Regions from separate parts of the Arthrobacter sp. 2762 genome, predicted to be linked through region 1. Evidence: riboswitches for the same ligand, from Rfam matches in the RefSeq annotation. Region 1 holds a riboswitch; the other holds the start of a gene.

Region 1 (7,574 bases):
GACAAGATTTGGGCACGGAGAGAGGGGCCGCGCCAATCAAGTACCTGACCATTGTGCCAGATGCCGGAAGTAATTACGACTTTCGCCACTCCCGGCCCCAACGGTCAGACAGACCAGACGTAGAGTCCTGACCGCTCCGCCTTTTCCACGTCAGTGGCCAAGGCGGCCAACTGCTGCACGTACTGACGTGATTCGTCCGCACCAAAAGGCATGTCGTCCTGCGCTGCCCACGCCGCGGCGACGTCGTCAAGAACGTTCCCGTCACCTTCGCTTTCATACGTCAGCAGCTCGGCGAGTGCCCTCACCATCGCTTCCGGAACGCCAAGGAGTGCGTCGCTGGTGACGTCCACCAGCGCCAGCTCGTAGTCTGCACCGGCAGCGTGGACGGCTTTGCCGGCAAGGTCCCCCAGTTGCTCGACCTCAAAGTCGGTGATGCCATCAATCCTGACGGCGGGGCCGGTAACGTCGGCGCCCCGATCCAAGGCAGCCGCCCTCTTGAGTGCTTCATCGTGGGTGGCTACAAAAATTTCGGCAAAGCCCATGGAGAGTACTCTCATTCCTTCGTGCTGACGGGGCGGCGGCAAGGGCCCAAGGGGCAAATACCGTCAATGCCCAGCCTAGTGCAGTCCCGACCCCTGCATTCGGAAGCCAGTGCGACGGCGCTTCCCGCCAGGGCGCTTAGCGCACTGCCACGCGCAGCTTGTTGCGCCAGGGGTCTTCGAACTGCAGTTCCAGGCCCGTATGGTGGTTCGCCACGGACGCAACTTTCAGCCGGTCAGCCAGTGCGGCGACGTCATCGGCAGATGGAACCTCGATCAGGACTTCGCCCAGGCCCAGGGTATCCCGGCGAGGCCCGGCCCCGCGGCTGTTCCACACGTTCATCGCCATATGGTGGTGGTAGCCGCCCGCGGAAACAAACAACGCCTGCCCATGCCAGCCCGCTGTCCTCTCAAAACCCAGCGTGTCCACATAAAAATCCTGGGCGGTCTGCACGTCACCTACTTGGAGGTGCACGTGCCCGACGCCGGCAGCGGCTTCCCGCTGGCCAGTCACGGCAGCCTCACTCAAGTGTTGCTGGAGGAAGCGCTGGGGCGGCAAAGCAACGTTGTCCATAACCACATTCTTGCCATCCCACTGCCAGACATCGCGCGGCTTGTCGTAATAGAGCTCAATCCCATTGCCTTCGGGATCAGTGAAATAGAACGCTTCACTCACCAGATGGTCGGCACTGCCCACAAATGCGCGTGGTTCATATTCGGCGGCCGTGGCGATCGTGGCCGCAAGGGACGGCTGGTCCTGGAAAAGGATGGCCGTATGGAAAAGTCCCGCTTCGCCGCGACCCGGAATCTGCAGGCCGGCGGCGGGTGCGAGGTGAACCACCGGCTTCCCCAGCCGCCCCAAGTAAAGTCCGCCGTCCTGCTCGGCAACAACCTCAAGGCCCAGAGCCCTTAGGTAGTAGTCACTCATGAGCTTCATGTCGCCAACCTTGAGCATGACGGTGCCCATGGTGAGTTCGGCAGGAAGGAGGTCCTGGCTTGATGCTGTGGTCATGTGAAGCTCCCGGTTCATAGGTGGCCGCCCTTCGGCACGTTCTACCTATCTAAATTACTTGAAGCTTCAATTTATTCCTAGCGGACTACGTTTCCTCGCAGGACAACATGGTTCAGGCTCCCGACGGTACGGATCCTCTGGCGAGGATCCTCACGGCAGACCACGACGTCGGCACTGGCACCTTCGCTGATTCCTTCGGCTCCCAGCCACTTTCGGGCCCGCCAGCAGGCGGCGTCGAGGACGGCGGCAGGCGGCAGGCCGGCGTCGTGCAGTTCCTGCATCTCATCCGCTATCCGGCCGTGCTTGATCACGCTGCCGGCATCCGTTCCCGCAAAGATCGTCACGCCGGCTTCAAAAGCCTCCAACACCCGCTCACGGCGTCGCTCCCAAAGACGCGTCATATGGTCGGCGTACCCAGGAAACTTCGGGGCAGCCTGGGCGGCGATATCCGGAAAAGTCGCGATGTTTACCAACGTAGGAACAATCGGGACGGACTGCTCAACGAGACGGGGAATGTGCCGCGGCAAGAGGCCGGTGGCGTGTTCAATGCAATCAATTCCGGCGTCGAGCATGTCGTCGATGGTGTCTTCAGCGAAGCAGTGGGCCGTCACCCGGGCCCCTTCGTCATGGGCGGCCGCTATGGCATCCCGGACCACGTCCGCGGGAAAGGAAGCTGCAAGGTCACCGGCGTCGCGGTCGATCCAGTCTCCGACGATCTTGACCCAACCGTCCCCGTCCCGGGCTTCCTTGCGGACCGTCTCCACCAGTTCGTCCGGCTCCACTTCGTGGCCTAAGCCACGCAGGTAACGCCGGCTCCGGGCGATGTGGCGGCCTGCCCTGATGAGTCGGGGCAGGTCTCGGCGCTGCTGCACCCACCGCGTGTCGCTGGGCGACCCAGCATCGCGGATCAGCAACGTACCGGCCTGAAGGTCCGCTTGCGCCTGGGCAAGAGTCGTCTGCTCATCAACCGCCCCGCCAACGCCAAGTCCAATATGGCAATGGGCGTCAACAAAACCGGGAAGGACCCATCCATCCAGCACGGAATCGGGTGGCGTCACGGGACGTTCGAACGTCAGTTTGCCATCGACGGACCACAGCCCGTGCCGTTGGTCGTCTCCTGCCACAAGCACAGGACCAGTGAATTCGATGATGTTGGCCATGGCAAAAGCCTAGTGCGCACCGTGGTTCAGGCTCGACGTGTTCGGATATGACTGGGGCTCAGGCCGCGGGCTGTGGTAGCTTCGTCTACGACCACACGGGGGCCCCTGCAGGGGCTGAGATCGGACTGAGGCAGTCTGCGACCGTTGAACCTGTCCGGGTAATGCCGGCGAAGGAAGTGAGTAATCCTTTGAGCACCACCGAAACACAGCACAGCCCTGCCCAAAGCCAGGCCAATACCAGCGAAAATACGGCGGGAAGCGTCACACAGTCGCTGAAATCCCATTCGCTGGCGTGGCTGGAAGACCCCGCGAACGGCATCCGGGTCCCCGTCACGGAGATCGCTCTTGAACCGTCCCCCAACGGCGAAGCAAACGCTCCACTGCAGGTGTACCGAACCGCGGGGCCGGGCAGCGATCCCGTAGTGGGCCTGGAGCCCTTCCGGGCCGCTTGGATTGAGGGCCGCGGCGACACGGAAGCGTACTCCGGCCGCGAACGGAACCTGCTCGACGACGGCAAGTCGGCCGTCCGCCGCGGAGCAGCGTCAGCAGAGTGGAAGGGCGCGCAGCCGGTGCCCCGCCGCGCCGTCGAGGGCAAGACCGTCACCCAGATGCACTACGCCAGGCAGGGCGTCATCACGCCTGAAATGCAGTTCGTGGCGTTGCGTGAGAACTGCGATGTTGAACTCGTCAGGAGTGAAGTCGCCGCAGGCCGGGCAATCATTCCCAACAACATCAACCACCCGGAATCCGAGCCGATGATCATCGGCAAGGCATTCCTGGTCAAGATCAATGCCAACATCGGCAACTCCGCCGTCACGAGCTCCATTGCCGAAGAAGTAGACAAGCTGCAGTGGGCGACGCAATGGGGTGCCGACACCGTTATGGACCTGTCCACCGGAGATGACATCCACACCACCCGTGAGTGGATCATCCGCAACTCCCCCGTCCCCATCGGAACTGTCCCGATCTACCAGGCCCTTGAAAAGGTCAACGGCGAAGCCAACAAACTCACGTGGGAGATCTTCCGCGACACCGTCATCGAGCAGTGCGAGCAGGGTGTTGACTACATGACCATCCATGCAGGCGTGCTGCTTCGTTACGTGCCGCTGACAGCCAACCGCGTCACCGGCATCGTTTCCCGTGGCGGCTCGATCATGGCTGGTTGGTGCCTGGCGCACCACCAGGAAAACTTCCTCTACACGCACTTCGATGAGCTGTGCGAAATTTTCGCCAAGTACGATGTCGCGTTCTCCCTGGGCGACGGGCTGCGCCCGGGCGCCACGGCAGATGCCAACGACGCTGCCCAGTTCGCCGAGCTGGACACCCTCGCCGAACTGACGCAGCGGGCCTGGGAGTTCGACGTCCAGGTGATGGTCGAAGGACCCGGCCACGTGCCGTTCCACCTGGTCCGGGAGAACGTAGAGCGCCAACAGGAACTCTGCAAGGGCGCACCGTTCTACACACTGGGTCCCCTGGTCACTGATGTTGCCCCCGGCTACGACCACATCACTTCAGCCATCGGCGCCACGGAGATCGCCCGCTACGGCACCGCCATGCTCTGCTACGTGACGCCGAAGGAGCACCTCGGGCTGCCGAACAAAGACGACGTCAAGACCGGCGTCATCACGTACAAGATCGCGGCGCACGCCGCTGACCTCGCCAAGGGCCACCCTGGCGCGAACGAACGCGACGATGCCCTGTCCAAGGCCCGCTTCGAATTCCGTTGGCGCGACCAGTTCGCACTTTCCCTGGACCCTGTCACGGCAGAGGCATTCCACGACGAAACACTTCCAGCGGAACCGGCGAAGACAGCCCACTTCTGCTCGATGTGCGGACCCAAATTCTGTTCCATGCGCATCAGCCAGGACATCCGCGACGAATACGGATCAGCGGAGTCGCAGGCAGCCATTGCGGAAATGTACAGCGGGATGCGGGAGAAGAGCGAAGAGTTCCTGGCATCAGGCGGCAAGGTCTACCTCCCGGAGCTGCAGGTTCCCTCTACCCAGGCGCCCTCCACCCAAGCGGCGGGCGCGTCAGGAAACCTTAACTGACCTCGTCCGGACGACGTCAGCTACAAAAGAGCGAATAATCCGGTCTCCATCCCCCGAGTCCTGAGGCCGGTGCCCTCCCGCTGCTATGCGTCGGAGGGCGCCGGTTTCCTCCAGGTACCTGGCAATTTCTTCATACAATGGCTCCCACCCGCCCGTAAGGACAAGGGTCGGTACGCCAGGGACGATGTGCAAGGGCGCCTCCCAAGGGGGCGCCTGGAGCCGAAGGCGACGTGCGGAACGGCGCGCTTCCGGACTGTCCAGCCCGCCCGCTTCGGCTGAAAACGCGCGCCTGAAGTACTCACGTTCGTAGTCGGCGTCGTTGACTTGGTTCCGCACGTCAAACAGCGGCTCCATCAGCGAACGATGGAATGCCGTAGCGGGCAGCTCGGCCGTCAAGGATAAACAGGCCGGCTCAACGAGTGTCAGGGAGTGCACCAGGTCCGGCCGTTCAACCGCTGCGAGCATTGCAGAGATTGCGCCCTGCTCATGAGCCACGATATGGCCGCCACCTGAATCCGCCAGCGAAGACAGGACGATGCCGATGTCAGCAGCGACATCGGATTCCAAGGGTTCGGCCACGGGATCAAAGCCGTGCCGGCGGAGGAAAAGCGCGTCATAGGACAGGGCCATGCCGTGCTGCTTGGGCCATGCCGATGCGCCAAAGCTCCCCAGTCCGTGGACGAAGACTACGCGCTGCTTGTGCATGGATTCACCCTAGTCCAGAGCCCTGACATCCCCGCCAAAAGAGCAGTTGGCGCCGTTATGGGCTTTCACAACGGCGTCAACTGTCATTTTGGCTGGGATGGAAAATCGGGTTACTTACCCAGGAATTTCTCGAAGCCCTTGGGGAGGTTCAGCGTGGACGGATCGAAGTCCGCAGCGCCCTGGCCGAATGCTGCTCCCGTAGGCGCTGCCGAAGCCGCGTTGGCCCGCTTGGCCTCGGCGTCGCGCAGTTCCTGGGCTGCCTTTGCGGGGTTACCGGAGCGCGCCTTCTTCTTGGGAGCGTTCTTGCCACCCTTGCGGCCGCCGCCGGGACCACCCATTCCAGGCATGCCCGGCATGCCACCCTGGGCCATCTTCTTCATCATTTTCTGGGCCTGGGCGAAGCGCTCCAGAAGGCCGTTGACCTCCGAGACGTGCACACCTGAACCCTTTGCGATGCGGGCACGGCGAGAGCCGTTGATGATTTTGGGAGCAACGCGCTCGTGCGGCGTCATGGACCTGACGATTGCCTCAACACGATCAATTTCGCGTTCGTCGAAGTTCTCCAGTTGCTGGCGGATGTTTTGGGCACCCGGCATCATCATGAGCATCTTCTTCATGGAACCCATGTTGCGGATCTGCTGCATCTGGGCGAGGAAGTCATCCAGGGTGAAGTCTTCCTGGTCGGCGAACTTCTTCGCCATCCGGGCTGCTTCGTCCTTGTCCCAAGCCTTCTCAGCCTGTTCGATCAAGGTGAGGACGTCACCCATGTCCAGGATGCGCGAAGCCATACGGTCCGGGTGGAAGAGCTCGAAGTCGTCCAGTCCTTCACCGGTCGACGCGAACATGACCGGCTTACCCGTGACGGACGCAACCGAAAGTGCGGCACCACCGCGGGCATCGCCGTCGAGCTTGGACAGCACGATGCCGGTGAAGTTCACGCCTTCATCGAAGGCCATGGCCGTGTTAACGGCGTCCTGGCCGATCATGGAGTCAATCACGAAGAGGACTTCGTTCGGGATAATCGCTTGGCGGATCCGGCGTGCCTGGTCCATCATCTCGGCGTCCACGCCGAGGCGTCCGGCGGTGTCAACGATCACGACGTCGTGCAGCTTCTGGCGCGCTTCCGCCACACCGGCGCTGGCGACCGCCACCGGGTCACCGGCCGGGTGCTCCAACTCCGAGGTTGCTCCCGGGTGCGGCGCGAAGACAGGAACGCCTGCCCGCTGGCCTACAACCTGGAGCTGCGTCACGGCGTTGGGCCGCTGGAGGTCGCAAGCTACGAGGATGGGGCTGTGGCCTTGGGCCTTCAGCCACTTGGCGAGCTTGCCGGCAAGGGTGGTCTTACCGGCACCCTGAAGGCCGGCGAGCATGATGATGGTGGGGCCGGTCTTGGCCATGCGGATGCGCCGTGTTTCACCGCCGAGGATCTCCACGAGTTCCTCGTTGACAATCTTGACGATCTGCTGGCTCGGATTCAGCGCACCCGACACCTCAGCACCCAGAGCCCGCTCGCGAATGCGCGACGTGAATTCGCGGACCACCGAAACGGCAACATCCGCGTCCAACAGGGCACGGCGGATCTCCCGGACGGTGGCATCGACATCAGCCTCGGAGAGGCGGCCCTTGCCACGGAGGTTCTTGAAGGTTGCTGTCAACCGGTCAGAGAGTGAATTGAACACGCGCCGTGCACTTCTTTCGATGGTCTGCGATTGGCGGCCAATGCGGCACGCCAGAGTCTTGACTTATTCTTGCCCCAGCAAATTTGTCTCAACCCCAACAAATCTGCGTCAACCAAGGGACTCGACTATCTAGGGTACCAAGTCGCACCTGCAAGATGGCATGCTGGCACAGTGACCAGCAAAACAACTGTGAAAACGTTGCTCATCCTCGGCGCGTCCGGGGACCTTACAGGCAGGCTGCTCCTCCCGGGACTTGCGGGGCTCTTAGCCACGGGCCGGGTACCGGAATTGCGTTTGGCCGGTGCAGGATCTGACCCTTGGACACAGGAACAATGGCGTGAACGGGTCAATGGCACTTTCGCGGCCTCGTCCAAGGCCGCGGACGCCAGAGGTCGGCAGGCTTTGGACGCTGTTGCGGAATCCACCAA
Region 2 (7,574 bases), on a different contig from region 1:
CGCCAAGGCACTTCGCCGCCTCGAGACCACGTGCTTCGAGCTTGGCCCCATCATCCAGCTGGCTGAAAAGGAAGCCCAGTTGGGGTTCATCACCCGGGCAAGGTTCGAGAAGATCCAACAGAAGAGTTAACGCCAGACGAAACTCCACGTTCCAGCGCCGCCGGCCGTCAGTACCGCAGCGGCAGCGATGACGAGGCCGCCCAGGAGCACCCAGACGTCCAGGAGGGAGTAGGTGGATTCACGGGCCCACGTTCTCTGCCCGCCGCCGAAACCACGTGCCTCCATGGTGATGGCCAACCGGGAAGCCCGCCGGACTGCCTGGACCAGCAGTCCGAAGCTCTGTCCAAGCGTTGCCTTCAGCCGTTGCAGCGGGCTGCCCTGCGAACCCACCCCGCGGGCGCGCCTGGCCATGCCGATGGTCTGCCATTCCTCAGCCATCAATCCCACCAGGCGCATCGCGGCCAGCGATCCAAGGACAAAGCGGTGTGGCAGCCTTGCCTTCTGTGCCAGCGCATCAGCCAGGTCGGTTGGATCTGTGCAGGTCATCAAGAGGATTGCCGGCAGGGCTATCGCCAGGCCGCGCAGCATGAATCCCAGCCCCAGCTGAAGGGAACCTTCGCTGATGGACCAGAGTCCGACGTCGAGCAGTACGGCCCCGCTGTCAGCCGCCACGATTGCGGTGCTCCAGCCACCAATCGCTGCAGCGATGATGAGCGGCCAGGCCCGCTGCCATAGAAGCCCCAGCGTGAGGCCAGCCAGCGGGAACAGGGCCAGCTCGGCGACGAGCGCCGTTGAAGCGGATACCCAGTCGATAGACAACGCAAGCACCAGTGAAATGAGGAACACGGATACGAACTTAACCAAGGGGTTGGCCCGCGTGAGGAGGGCGTGGTTGCCGCGCAGGTTCAGGGCGTCCCTCATGCGGCACCGGCTTCCTGGCGGGCTGCTTCGCTGTGCGGGTCCGGAACTTGCGGCGTCGCCGGATCCAGCCGGAGCTCCGTGCCGCCAAGGACCGCACTGAATTCTTCGTCGTGCGTCACGGACACAACGGCCGTTCCGGCGTCCAGCAGTTCCGAGAGGAACGATGCCAACTCTGCCCAGGTGTTGGCGTCCTGGCCGAACGTGGGCTCGTCAAGCACCAGCACCTTAGGGTGGGCCGCCAGGACCGTGGCCACGGACAACCTGCGCTTCTCGCCACCGGACAATGTGTAAGGGTTCGCGTCCACCAAATGCGTGAGCCGCAAACGCTCCACCAATTCATCCACGCGTTCTTCACCGTGTCCCAGATGCTTCGGCCCGAACATCAGCTCGTCCAGGACCTTGCCCGTCACGAACTGGTGCTCCGGTTCCTGGAACACGGTGCCAATGCGCGAAATCAGCTGATCCGCCTTCCACTTGAACGGGTCGATTCCAGCTCCCTCGGAAAGCTCGACGGCGGCACTCACCTTGCCGTCCACGGGCGCCAGAAGGCCGGCCAACGTGAGCGCAAAAGTAGATTTGCCGGCACCGTTCGGACCCGTGATGGTGAGTGCCTGGCCAGCCCGTACTTGTGCACTGATACCCGATTGCACGGGGACGGGTGGGATGGTTTTGAAGCGGCGACGGCGCGACTTCTCACGGGAGACAGCCAGATCCTGTGCCACCAGGAGGAGTTGGGCGGTGGATTCATGGCCGCCCATTTCCTGACTTGTGCTCCTGCGGGCGCGAGTAACCGGAACGTACCCCGGCACCCACACTCCCGCTGCCATCAGCATGGTGCGGGCCTCTGTGAGCACCTGATCCGGGGGGCCGTCCAGGAGCACACCGCCCCCAGCCGAGGGTGGCTGGAGGACCACGATCCTGTCCACCAGGTCCTTCCACACGGACACACGGTGTTCCACGACAACCAAAGTGGCACCGGTCTTGTCCAGGCAGCGCTGAACGGCGTCTCGAACCTCAAGCACGCCCACCGGATCGAGGTTGGCCGTAGGTTCGTCAAGAAGGATCAGCCCGGGCCGCATCGCCAGGATGCCAGCCAACACGAGGCGCTGCTTCTGCCCGCCGGAGAGTGCCGCCGTTGGGTGATCCAGTGCCAAACCGCCGCCTGCAGCGGTGCGCAACCCAACGTCGTCGAGCGCTTCATGGACGCGGGCCCAAATTTCATCCCGGGGAACGGCAAGGTTTTCGGCGCCAAACGCGACGTCGTCACCCACCCGTGAGAGCACCACCTGGGTTTCCGGATCCTGCTGCATCAGACCTGCACGGCCGCGCTGTTCGCGGGGAGCGAGGCCGTCGATCAACAGCGAGCCGGTCTCGTCCGAATCGTCTTCCTCGTCACCCAGCACACCGGCGAGGGCATGGAGCAGTGTCGACTTCCCTGCGCCCGATGGACCCAGCAAGAGCACACGCTCGCCGGGCCCGATCCGGAGGTCGAGGTCCTGTATGGCGGGTGTGGAACGCCCGGCATGCCGCCATCCCCACCCTTGGGCGGTGATGGCGGCAGGCCGCACCTGGCCGCTGCTTTGCGTGGCAGGCATTAGTTGAAGACGGGCTCCGAAGCAGCCTTGCGCGACGCGAAGGAGCTGAGGACGCCGGTCTTGGCCAGCCCGCGGGTGGCAACCCAGGACAGCGCGCCGGCGATGATCGCACCGGAGAGCGTGGTGAAGGCGATGTAGGCCAGCTTGTCGATTGCTTCGTAGGCGATGTTCCAGCCCCAAGGCAGGAAGGAATCGTTGAGACCGCAGAAGAGGCCGGAGCCCGCGCCTGCGAGGAGTGCAGTGGAAAGGTTGAATTTCTTGTACCGGAACGCAGCGAAGACGAGTTCCGCGCCCAGTCCTTGGAGGATGCCGGAGATGAGGACGGTTGTGCCGTACTGGGAACCCATGATGAGTTCACCGGTGGCGGCGACGGCTTCGCAGAACAGGGCTGCGCCCGGCTTGCGGATGATGAGCATGCCCAGGACGGCGGGGATCATCCAGCCACCGGCAATCAAACCGGTGAGCGGCGGATACGTGGCGTTCATGGGGATGGATACGATTGCGGCGCCCTGGGACCAGGCCCAGAAGATCACGCCGCCGGCGATGGCAATCAAAGCTGCCACCACGATGTCTACAACACGCCAGTTATAACTGGTCTTCTTCACGCTTGCCGTGGTCATTTTTCTGCCTCCTGAGGTACAGGAGGGGAAAGTGCTCCCCGGAAACCCCCGGTCGGCCTGCGCCGCCCGGATCCGGACACTCTGAGAAGCTCGACTCCCTTGCGCCGGTACTAACCGGATCAGGTTCGAGGGTCTGCGGCTGTCCGCACTCTCAGCGCCCTCGCGTCTCCTGCATCTCTGCAAGGTCCGACGGCGGCGCTCCCCTGTCGTTATTAATCTGCCCTTATGGGCGTGGTTCAGTTTACACCTGTGGGTGTTCGTGCGCGCTGGGGTTGGTCACAAAGCGGTTGGCTCCCCTTTTCCTGCGTTGCGGGGGCGCTTGGCGCCCCATTCTCTCGTCTTAGCACGCACACCAGGCCCCACAACCAGACCTGAGACAATGATCCAGCAGAATCGACGCGGCAAAGGGGTATTTCATGACGGACCTTCCCACTACGGACATCCCCGTTCCCCAACCCCGCCTTGCCGCGAGCGTCATCCTGCTCCGCGACACCCCGGGCGGGCTCGAAGCCTTCGTGCAGCACAGGGTTGCCACCATGGACTTCGCCGCCGGCATGGTGGTCTTTCCGGGAGGCCGGGTTGATGCCGCAGACCAGGACGGATGGGATTACCCGGCTGAGCTGCTGGAACAGCACGCTGCAGACTGGCATCTGAGTTCCATCGCCGTCGATCCTCAACAGGCCCCGGCAAAGTCAGGCATGGTGCTCACCGCTGCCCTGCGGGAGGTTTGGGAGGAGGCCGGACTTCGCCTTGATGCCTCAGACCTTCGCCCCTGGGCCAACTGGGTCACGCCGACGGACATGCCCAAGCGCTTCGACACGTACTTCTATGTTGCCAAGCCGGATCCGGAAGCAGCACCCCAGCACCAAACCACAGAAGCGTGGCAATCACTCTGGATGCCGGTGGACGGGATCCTGGCGGCCGAGGCGGCCGGTAAATTACAGCTGATGCCACCCACGTATTACCTGCTCAAGGAAATTGCCGGTCTCGGAACAGTAGATGCCGTCTGGGAAGCCGATCACAATGTTGTCCCTGTCCTTGCACCACGCGGCTCCATGGCAGTTTTCCTCAAAGAACGGGAAAACCGCCGCTAGTCCCAAGCCACCTGGATGTGAGGCTAGGCTGGGGGCATGAACCTCTTTTTCAAGCTGCTGGGTGCCGGAGTAAGCCTTGCAGCCGGATTCGTCGGCACCAAGTTGGTCAACAAGGGCTGGGAAAAGGCCACGGGCAACAAGCCGCCCACAGGCCACGACGATATGGAAACGAGCCTCCGCTCAGCCTTGTCGTTCGCGCTGATTTCGGCCTTCGTCAGCACGCTCATCCAGGTTTTCGCGAGCCGTGGCACCCAACGTGCCATCGCCCGCTTCGCCAAAACGCAGGACATCGTCTAGGCCGCGCATAGGCATTCCAACGTGGGGTCACTTAGGCTCCCTCACCGCCGTCGGGAGGGCGCCTAAGTGACCCCGCGTTGTTCTAAGCGTCCGGGGTGGAACCGTCGCCGGCCGCCCTTTGGACAACCGCTTCAAGCTCATCCTTGGTGAGCAGTTCGCGGTGCCCATGCTTGGTTCGGTAAGCGGAGCGGCCCACCATGTGGGCGGAGACCGGTGCGGTGAGTAGCTGGAAAATCCAGGCCACCACAAGAACCGGCCAAACCCACCATGTGCGCATTTGCAGACCCATGGCCGCAAGCATGAGGAAAAGACCCAGGACCTGCGGCTTGGTTGCCGCGTGCATGCGGCTCATGAGATCGGGGAACCGCAAAAGGCCAATCGCGGCGCCGAGCGACATCAGGGCACCCACCACAAGGAACACGGCCGTCACTGCATCAATCACGGCATCCACGCCGGTAGCTTCAGGACTCATTGCTGTGATCCCTCCGATCGGCTACAAATCGGGCAAATGTTACGGAGCCTACGAAGCCGATCACCGCGAGAGCCACGAGTAACACCAGGTTGTTCAGGTGCCGGTTCATCGCCATATCGATCGCAAGCGCGGCGCCGAGAATGGCCAGCAGGACATCCGATGCCAAAACGCGGTCCAACAAAGAGGGGCCGATCGCGATGCGGATGATCGCTCCCACCGCAGCCAAGCTCAGAATGACAGCTGTCACCAGCAGAACGAGTTCTTTCACAGTGCTGCCCCTTCCAGACCCGGGCTTGGTTCATCCTGGAGTGCGTCGAGTTCCTCGCGCGTTCCCATGATCCGGATCAGCGTGGCCTCGATGTTCTGAACTTCCTGACGGATCTTGGCAATTCCGGCTTCCTCATAAATATTGAGCGCGTGCAGATAAAGCGTGGACGTCGAGCGGTCCACTTCCACCACCAGCGAGCCCGGGATCAGGGAGATTACGTGCCCGGTTGCCGTCACTATGAGGTCCGAATGGCTGCGCAACGGAACAGCGACGACGGCGCTACGCACCTTTGGCCCCTTCACTACGGCCAGGTAGAGGACCAGGAAGCTCGCTGCCGCCACTTTGCCCAGGAATACCAGGGCGAAGGAAATGGCGCGGAGAACATTGAACCTGCCGCTAAGCTCCACCGGCGGAAGGTAGAAGAACTTGGCCACGAGCACAGCGATGAGTGCACCGAACAGCAGGTTGCCCGGGCTGAAGTCCCGCCACAGGGCGCCCCAGACGATGACCAGCCATACCAACAGCGGCAGTTCAGTGCGGAAGGAGATTGGTTTTCGGCTCATTTGGCAGCCCCTGACTGACCCACTGCTGGCACCTGTGCAGAGTCCCCCAGGACTGAATGGATGTAGGCAGTACGGTCCAACATGATTTCCGCCGAGCCGTCGGCGAGGTGGAAGAGTGGGCCCGCAAAGACTGTGAGCGCAACACCGAAGGCCACAAGGCCCGCGGTGGAGCCCACCATTGTCCGGGGAAGTACCCCCACGTTGCCTGGGGCCTGAAGCACCGGATCCGGGTACTCGGCGTCCTCGGGCTTGCGCCAAAATGCCCTGTTCCAAACACGGGCAATTGCCAACAAGGTCAGGAGGCTGGTGACGACGCCGCCCACTACCAAAACGATGGCCAGCGGCGTACCCAGTTGCACGCCCGCTTGGAGGAGCCCGAGCTTGCCCAGGAAACCCGAGAATGGCGGGATGCCCGCAAGGTTCATCGCCGGGACGAAGAACAACAGGGCAAGGAGTGGTGAGAGCTTGGCCAGGCCACCCAAGCGGTCAATGGACGACGAACCGCCCCGCCGCTCAATCAGGCCGGTGACCAGGAACAGGCTGGTCTGCACGGTGATGTGGTGCGCCACATAGAACACCGCCGCGCCAAGGCCCGTGACAGACGACATTGCCAAGCCGAACACCATGTAGCCGATGTGGCTGACCAGGGTGAAGGACAAGAGACGTTTGATGTCGCTCTGCGCCAAGGCACCCAGGATGCCCACCACCATGGTCAGCAGAGCCACCACCATCAAGGGCACGTTGAGGGTGTCGCCGGGGAAGAGGAGTGTCTCGGTGCGGACCATGGCGTAAACACCCACCTTGGTCAGCAAACCGGCAAACACTGCTGTGACCGGAGCCGGAGCGGTTGGATAGGAGTCGGGAAGCCAGAACGACAGCGGGAATACGGCCGCCTTGATTCCGAACGCCACCAGCAGCATCACGTGAAGCAGATTCTGGGTTCCTTGATCCAGCTCGGCCAGCTTGATGGCGAGGTCCGCCATGGTGATGGTCCCCGTAGCTCCGTAAATCATGGCGATGGCGATAAGGAACAGGACCGACGACACCACGGACACCACCACATACGTGACGCCGGCACGGATGCGGGGCCCCGTCCCGCCAAGGGTCATCAGCACGTAGCTTGCCGTCAGCAGGATTTCGAAACCCACGTAGAGGTTGAAAAGGTCACCAGTCAGGAAGGCATTGGATACGCCCGCCACCAGGATCAGATAGGTGGGGTGGAAGATCGAGACGGGCGCTTCCTGGTCGCCGTCAGCCATGCCTTGGCCGGTGGCGTAGATCAGGACGGCGAGGCTTACCACGGTGGAAACCACCAGCATGAGCGAGGAGAACTGATCAACCACCAACACCACGCCCCACGGCGGCAGCCAACCACCCAGCGTGACGGATGTGGTGCCTCCCTCCCACACGGACGCCAGGAGCAGGCATTCGAGCAGGAGTGTCGCGCTGAGGATCACGATGCTGACTACCCGCTGCGCAGCCGTATGCCGGATCAGCACGAACGCCAGGGCTGCGCCGAGGATCGGTAGGAGGACAGCCAGTGGCGACAGGTTTGCGAGATTCACGCGCTGCCTCCTTCCTTGGTTCTTACCGTGTTGGGCTTTTCGGTCGCGTCCGGCTGGGCACGGTCTTCGGGGCTGGCCGGAGTGATCGCAAACTCCGATGTTTCCAGCGGGACAATGGCGTCGTCTTCCGCGTCGAAGCTCGGAGTCCGGGCTACGCGGCGGTCTTCGATGTCATCCTG

The links. Region 1 has a riboswitch for thiamine pyrophosphate ahead of thiC (phosphomethylpyrimidine synthase ThiC). Riboswitches for the same ligand answer to the same signal wherever they lie in the genome.
Region 2: another riboswitch for thiamine pyrophosphate. It lies ahead of ABIE18_RS18900 (ECF transporter S component); the one in region 1 lies ahead of thiC (phosphomethylpyrimidine synthase ThiC).

The regions. Positions count from the first base shown of each region.
Region 1 covers NZ_JBEPSI010000004.1:385,762-393,335, reverse strand. Annotated here, with positions in the region: gene ABIE18_RS10330 (hypothetical protein) at 105-542, opposite strand; gene ABIE18_RS10325 (VOC family protein) at 679-1,551, opposite strand; gene ABIE18_RS10320 (amidohydrolase family protein) at 1,629-2,711, opposite strand; TPP riboswitch at 2,797-2,904, shown strand; gene thiC (phosphomethylpyrimidine synthase ThiC) at 2,900-4,762, shown strand; gene ABIE18_RS10310 (alpha/beta fold hydrolase) at 4,745-5,467, opposite strand; gene ffh (signal recognition particle protein) at 5,578-7,146, opposite strand; gene ABIE18_RS10300 (glucose-6-phosphate dehydrogenase) at 7,318-7,574, shown strand, end outside.
Region 2 covers NZ_JBEPSI010000011.1:64,535-72,108, forward strand. Annotated here, with positions in the region: gene ABIE18_RS18885 (GNAT family N-acetyltransferase) at 1-130, shown strand, start outside; gene ABIE18_RS18890 (energy-coupling factor transporter transmembrane component T family protein) at 127-921, opposite strand; gene ABIE18_RS18895 (ABC transporter ATP-binding protein) at 918-2,516, opposite strand; gene ABIE18_RS18900 (ECF transporter S component) at 2,516-3,136, opposite strand; TPP riboswitch at 3,215-3,351, opposite strand; gene ABIE18_RS18905 (NUDIX hydrolase) at 3,553-4,230, shown strand; gene ABIE18_RS18910 (DUF4235 domain-containing protein) at 4,267-4,527, shown strand; gene mnhG (monovalent cation/H(+) antiporter subunit G) at 4,610-4,999, opposite strand; gene ABIE18_RS18920 (MrpF/PhaF family protein) at 4,989-5,267, opposite strand; gene ABIE18_RS18925 (Na+/H+ antiporter subunit E) at 5,264-5,830, opposite strand; gene ABIE18_RS18930 (Na+/H+ antiporter subunit D) at 5,827-7,395, opposite strand; gene ABIE18_RS18935 (Na(+)/H(+) antiporter subunit C) at 7,392-7,574, opposite strand, start outside.